2 regions of the Stenotrophomonas sp. YJH_SMC_33 genome follow, and region 2 is predicted to be linked to the other one. Evidence: riboswitches for the same ligand, from Rfam matches in the RefSeq annotation. Region 2 holds a riboswitch; the other holds the start of a gene.
The links. Region 2 has a riboswitch for glycine ahead of AC5P9W_RS01940 (trimeric intracellular cation channel family protein). Riboswitches for the same ligand answer to the same signal wherever they lie in the genome.
Positions count from the first base shown of each region.

Region 1: it holds a riboswitch for glycine, as region 2 does, so the genes downstream of both, gcvP (aminomethyl-transferring glycine dehydrogenase) here and AC5P9W_RS01940 (trimeric intracellular cation channel family protein) in region 2, are expected to answer to the same signal.

Region 1 covers NZ_JCAFVJ010000013.1:73,866-77,265, reverse strand. Annotated here, with positions in the region: partial or broken gene AC5P9W_RS17190 (siderophore-interacting protein) at 1-161, opposite strand, end outside; gene AC5P9W_RS17185 (multidrug effflux MFS transporter) at 303-1,529, opposite strand; glycine riboswitch at 1,829-1,931, shown strand; gene gcvP (aminomethyl-transferring glycine dehydrogenase) at 1,994-3,400, shown strand, end outside.
Region 2 covers NZ_JCAFVJ010000001.1:405,126-408,525, forward strand. Annotated here, with positions in the region: gene AC5P9W_RS01925 (NAD(P)/FAD-dependent oxidoreductase) at 1-100, shown strand, start outside; gene AC5P9W_RS01930 (nuclear transport factor 2 family protein) at 183-614, opposite strand; gene AC5P9W_RS01935 (GIY-YIG nuclease family protein) at 756-1,031, opposite strand; glycine riboswitch at 1,072-1,161, shown strand; glycine riboswitch at 1,175-1,280, shown strand; gene AC5P9W_RS01940 (trimeric intracellular cation channel family protein) at 1,363-1,980, shown strand; gene AC5P9W_RS01945 (DUF5076 domain-containing protein) at 2,066-2,377, opposite strand; gene AC5P9W_RS01950 (3-deoxy-7-phosphoheptulonate synthase) at 2,663-3,400, opposite strand, start outside.

The DNA of each region.
Region 1 (3,400 bases), on a different contig from region 2:
GCCGGGCAAGGGGAGAACACCTTGATGCGCTGGTCCGGGCCTTCGGTCTTCATCCGCGCCACGTCGGCACCGGTGAATACCATGCGGTCCAGGGAAGGAGAAAGAACGCGGCGCTCCTTCAGCGCCACCTCGAACAGGCGGTAGGTCTGCTGCGCAGCCATGGGGGAACCTCATGCAACGACATCGGATCGGCTGGCTGTCGTGCATCCACGCACCGGCTGGCTGGAGTCCCCAGCCTAGTCCGGTCGTTCCTCGCCGCAAGCGTTACGGGCATCGCGGCGTGCCCTACCCCTGCGCGCTGCTCAATCGCCCGTGCAGGCTGCCTGCGCCGCGCGCTCAAGCCGGTGCTCCCAGTACCAGAACACGAAGCCGGCGCCAAAGAACGCGGCCTGGCCCAGCGCCAGGTGCAGCGGGCTGGCACTGAGCAACGGCGACACCACGCCGGCCACCACGGTGCTGATCATCAGCTGCACGAAGGCCTGCAGCGACGAGGCCAGGCCGCGCTGGTGCGGATACATGTCCAGCACCGCCAGCGCCAGGATCGGGAAGATCAGCGCCATGCCCATGCCGCCCAGGAAGATCGGCAGCACTGCCCACGGCAACACGAACTGCGGCGACAGCGCCACGTAGCCGACATTCAGCAGCGCCGACAGCGCGCACAGGCTGAAACCGATGGCGACCTGGCGGGTGGGCGTGGTGTGCCCGGCCATGCGCCCGGACAGGAACGAGCCGGTGGTCATGCCGCCGATGGTGGGGATGAACAACCAGGCGAAACCGCCCTCGCCCAGGTGCAGGTGCTGCATCACGAACACCGGCGCCGACGAGATGTACAGGAAGATGCCACCGAAGCCGATGCTGCCGGCCAGCGCCAGGCGCAGGAAGCGCGGGTTGAAACCGATGCGCACGTAATCGCGCATCAACGCGTGCGGCGACAACGGCACGCGCGCTTCGACCGGATGGGTCTCCGGCAGGTAGCGTGCAGTGGCCGCCAGCAGGGCCAGCGCGAACACCACCAGGAACCAGAAAATCAGCGGCCAGCCGGCGCCACTGAGCAGGATCCAGCCACCGATGATCGGCGCGATGGCCGGGGCGATGCCGAACAGCATCGACACCTGGCTCATCAGGCGCTGCGCGTCGTGGCCATGGTAGAGATCGCGGATCACCGCGCGGCCGACGATCATGCCGACACCCGCCGACAGGCCCTGCAGCGCGCGGAACGCCAGCAGCGTGGCCAGATCGGTGGACAGCGCACAGCCGACCGAGGCGCCGACGAACACCACCAGGCCACCGAGGATCACCCGCTTGCGCCCCCACGCATCGGACAGCGGGCCATGCGCCAGGCTCATCAGGCCATAGAACAGCAGGTACACGCTGATGGTCTGCTGCACCGCCACCTCGTCCACCGACAGGCGCTGCGCCAGCTGCGGGAACGCGGGGAAGATGGTATCGATCGAGAACGGGCCGAACATGGCCAGGCCGGCAAGCAGCAGGGCCATGCGGCGGGTGGAGGGAGCAACGGCGGCGGTCATGAAGGAAGCGTCCGGCAGGGCCATGCGCGGCACGCACGGCGGGCGCCGGTCCCGCTGCAACGGGGACGGCGCCAGATGAATTCGGGTATCCGCCCATCATAGGTGGGGATTGCGCCCGATGCCATGCAGCGGTGCACAAAACGCACGGCCGGGCCATCGGCCATTCAGCCGCGGGCCCGCGCCGGGGCGCGGCCAGCGGGCCCGCAACGGGCTATAATCGGCGGGCAACACGGTGGGAGAAGCGGAACACCGCTGCCGAAGGCGCAACGCCCGTAATCGCTCAGGCCCGATACCACCCGTAACAGAACTCTGGAGAGACCGGTTCGATCCGGCGCCGAAGGGGCACGAAGCCGCGGTTTTCCGCGCTTCCAAACTCTCAGGCAAAAGGACAGAGGGGCGCCCCGCAGACCGCCGACCGGCGGCTTGTGCCCGTGCGTGTGCCCTTTCCTGACGGATCCTTCGCCATGTCCCAGAACACCCCTTCCCTGCGTGAGCTCGAGCACCACAATGCGTTCGTCGAGCGCCACATCGGCCCCAACGATGCCGAGATCGCGCAGATGCTCGACGTCGTCGGCCACGCGTCGCTGGATGCGATGACCGATGCCATCGTGCCGGCCAAGATCAAGTCGCCGGCGCCGCTGGCGCTGCCGGAGTCGATGACCGAAGTGCAGGCACTGGCGAAGATCCGTGCGATCGCCGACAAGAACACCGTGCTGCGCAGCTTCATCGGCCAGGGTTACTACGGTACCCACACGCCGAACGTGATCCTGCGCAACATCCTGGAAAACCCGGCGTGGTACACCGCCTACACCCCGTACCAGGCGGAAATCTCGCAGGGCCGCATGGAAGCGCTGATCAACTTCCAGACCCTGTGCGCCGACCTGACCGGCATGGAGATCGCCAACGCCTCGCTGCTGGACGAAGCCACCGCCGCCGCCGAAGCGATGACCCTGGCCAAGCGTTCGGCCAAGTCGAAGTCGGACACCTTCTTCGTGCACGATGCCGTGCACCCGCAGACCCTGGAACTGCTGCGCACCCGCGCCGAGCCCATGGGCATCGTGCTGCGCGTCGGCACCCCGGCCGAGGCACTGGAAGCAGAAGCCTTCGGCCTGCTGCTGCAGTACCCGGACACCTTCGGCCAGGTCGGCGACTACAAAGCGCTGGTCGATGCCGTGCACGCACGCGGCGGCCTGGTGGCCGTGGCCACCGACCTGCTGGCCCTGACCCTGCTGGCTGCCCCGGGCGAATGGGGCGCGGACATCGTGGTCGGCAACAGCCAGCGTTTCGGCGTGCCGTTCGGCTTCGGTGGCCCGCACGCCGCCTTCATGGCCTGCCGTGACGCCTACAAGCGCTCGATGCCGGGCCGCCTGATCGGCGTTTCGGTCGATGCCCAGGGCAATCCGGCATACCGACTGACCCTGCAGACCCGCGAGCAGCACATCCGCCGCGAGAAGGCCACCTCCAACATCTGTACCGCACAGGTGCTGCTGGCAGTGATGGCCTCGATGTATGCGGTCTACCATGGCCCGGAAGGCCTGACCCGCATCGCCCGCCGCACCCACCGCCTGGCCGCCATCCTGGCAGCGGCACTGCGCAACGCCGGCGTACAGGTCGGTGGCGACTTCTTCGACACCCTGCACGTCACCGGCGTGCACGCCGATGAGATCCACGCCAAGGCACGCGCCGCAGGTTACAACCTGCGCGCGATCGACAGCGACTCGGTCGGCATCAGCCTGGACGAGACCGCCACCCGCGCCGACGTGGTCGCGCTGGCCGCCGTGTTCGGCGCGCAGGCCGACATCGATGCGCTGGACGCAAGCACCGCCGACGCGCTGCCGGCCGGCCTGCTGCGCCAGTCTGCGTTCCTGACC
Region 2 (3,400 bases):
CGTGGTGCTGCTGAACTGGGCCGTGGCGTACTGGAGCTACCAGCGCAGCGCGCGCATCATCTTCGGTGATGACCAGGACGACCGGCGACCGAAGCGCTAGGGCCGCACGCATGCTCCTGTAGCGCCGAGCCATGCTCGGCTGCACTTCGCGCGGTTTGCAGAAGCCGAGCATGGGCTCGGCTCTACGGCGCCTTCGGTTTCGGGTACCACAGTGCGTTGACGATTACCCAGCGCTGGTCGAAGCGCCCCATGTGGAAGTAGTCGACGAACCACGGGGTTTCCAGCCGCACCGAGGCCGCGTTGCCGGTCACGTCCAGCACCGTGCAGCGGCGGTCCCATTGATCCTTCGGGGTCTTCAACGCGCCCTGCTTCGTCAGCGAGACCAGTTCTTCCTTCGACATACGGCGCAGGCCCAGGCGTTCGTCGGGCGTATCGCCGAGGACCGCGCGCTTGGCCAGCTCCGGATGCAGGGAGCGGGCGACGCGCTGCGGGTCGGCCTCCAGCTGGCCGTCAACGTAATCGTGGCAGGTGGCTTCGATGGCCGCGAGGGTGGCCGGGTCGGCGGCGGGGCTCGTTGCTGCGGAAAGAGCGAACAGCAGGGCGATCGTGGACATCCGGGTCTCCAGCGCTGAGGGCTGGGCGATCATGGCATGTGCAAGCCGCATCCACGCATGGCGTGGATCTACTGTAGAGCCGGGCCCATGCTCGGCTTCACCATCAGGCAGCAGCAACAACAGCCGAGCGTGGGCTCGGCTCTACAGAAGCGCAGGATCCGGGGCCTGCAGCCAGGCCAGCTTGCGTTCGCGCGGCTGCTGCTTGAGCTGCCATTCGGCCCGTGACGCGGCGGCCCGGTCCGGGTACTCGCGCACGGCCAGCACGCGCAGCGGTGGCCGCGCCCGGGTGTAGCGCGCGCCCTTGCCGGCCTGGTGGGCGGCGAAACGCGCGTCCACGTCGGTGCTGATGCCAGCGTAATAGCTGCCGTCGCGGCATTCGAGCAGGTACAGGAACCAGGGGCGGAGGGACGGAGTCATGCCCGGATTATGCCGTGCTGCACTGCAGCGGATATACTGGCGCCCGAATGCAGGAGAGAGGCGCCGCGCTGGCGCCCGCCGAAGGCGCAGGCTCCCATGATCGCTCAGGCCGGTGGGCTGGAATCCCACCAACCATGCATTCGACTCGCCGAGCTGGAGAGAGGTCACCGGGCACGCCTGGGACGATCCGCCGAAGGGGCACGCGGCCCATGCCGCTGAACTCTCAGGCAAAAGGACAGCGGGAGCGGCACCGGTCATCGTCATCCCGTCATTGCGCAGGCAGTGGCGGTAGTCGCGCATGGCCGGCCCCACCGCGCCCGGAGCCTGTCCCATGCTGCTGTCCGTCATCTACCTGATTGCCATTTCCGCCGAAGCCATGACCGGCGCACTGTCCGCCGGCCGCCGCCGCATGGACCTGTTCGGCGTGGTCATGATCGCCTGCGTCACTGCCCTCGGTGGTGGTTCACTGCGCGACATCCTGCTTGGCCATTACCCGCTGGGCTGGGTGAAGCATCCCGAGTACCTGGGTTTCACCGTGTGCGCGGCGCTGATCGCCACCTGGGTGGCGCGCTGGATGCACCACTTCCGCCGCACCTTCCTGGTGCTCGATGGCCTGGGCCTGATCGCCTTCACCCTGATCGGGTGTTCGATCGCGCGTGAGGCCGGCCATGCGATGCCGATCGTGCTGATCGCCGGCATGCTGACCGGTGCCTTCGGCGGCGTGCTGCGCGACATCCTCTGCAACGAGGTGCCGCTGATCTTCCAGAAGGAGCTGTACGCGATCATCGCGCTGCTGACCGGCGCGGCGTATCTGTTGCTGCTGCACTGGGGCGTGGCCGACGCCACCGCGATCCTGTGCTGCCTCGGCGGCGGCTTCGCGTTGCGCCTGCTGGCGATCCACTACCGCTGGGAAATGCCGAAGTTCGTCTATCACGACGAAGTGCATTGAGGTTCGCGTTCTCCACGTCGCCCAGCGCTTGTTGCCGTGTTGCGTTGGGACGCTGTCTCCAGCGCCACGGCGCCCATCTGGTCCCTCAGTGGCGGACCACGAATCCCCCCGAGCGCCCACTGGACGGCGCCCGCAGCTCTTCATCGAATGCATCCTTGATCGCGTTGATCGCCGCGCCGCGGTCCATCCCGCCACTCACGACCAGAGCATCTGCGACATGCTGGGCGACGTCTGCCAGGATGCGTCCCCACGCATGCTCCTCTCGAATGCCAGGACGATCGCCATACAGGCCAACGTTCAGCGAAGCATGCAATCCCCGTTCGGCAATCCACACGCGGATCATCTCGATGGAATCCTCATCGCGCTGTGCGCCTTCTGGAATGATCAGTTCTTTCATGGCTGCGGCCACCAAACAGGAAGTGGCATTGTGACGTGACCTGGAGCGTACGTGGAGCGGATCTTCTACAAAGCCCCGCGCTTCGCGGGCTCGACGCTACATGAAGGCCCCATCCATCGTTCTCACCACCCCGGCGATGTACCTGGCGCTGTCGCTCATGCGCAGCGCCAGGCGCATCGCCGGTGCAGATGGGCCGGTCTCCAACTCCGACCGGCCCTGATCGCGGCCGCACCCCCGCAGGCGCTGGCCGCCATCCACACACGTGCCGCACTCAGGCGGCTTCCATCAGGCGGCTTCGGACACCTTCACTTCACGGCGGGCGCGCACGGCCGCGGCCAGCCGCTCCAGCACCGTCACGGTGGTGTCCCAGTCGATGCAGCCATCGGTGATGCTCTGCCCATAGACCAGCGGTTGGCCTTCCACCAGTTCCTGGCGGCCACCGACCAGATGGCTCTCGATCATCACGCCCACGATGCGCTGTTCGCCGTCTTCCAGCTGAACGGCGATGTCCTCGATCACCTTTGGCTGGTTTTCCGAGTTCTTCAGGCTGTTGGCGTGGCTGGCGTCGATCATCAGGCGCGTCGGCAGCTTGGACTTGGCCAGCACCTGGCAGGCCTCGGCGACACTGGTCGCGTCGTAGTTCGGCTGCTTGCCGCCGCGCAGGATCACATGGCAATCCGGGTTGCCGGTGGTCGACACGATGGCGGTGCCGCCCTGCTTGGTGACCGACAGGAAGTGATGCGGATTGGACGCAGCACCCACCGCGTCAGCGGCGATCTTCACGTTGCCATCGGTGCCATTCTTGAAGCCGACCGGGCACGACAACCCCGACGCCAGCTCACGATGTACCTGGCTTTCGGTGGTGCGTGCGCCGATCGCGCCCCATGCCACCAGGTCGGCGATGTACTGCGGCGAGATCACATCGAGGAACTCGACACCGGCCGGCAGGCCCAGCTTGTTGATGTCGCGCAGCAGGCCGCGCGCGATGCGCAGGCCCTTGTCGATCCTGAAGCTGCCGTCCAG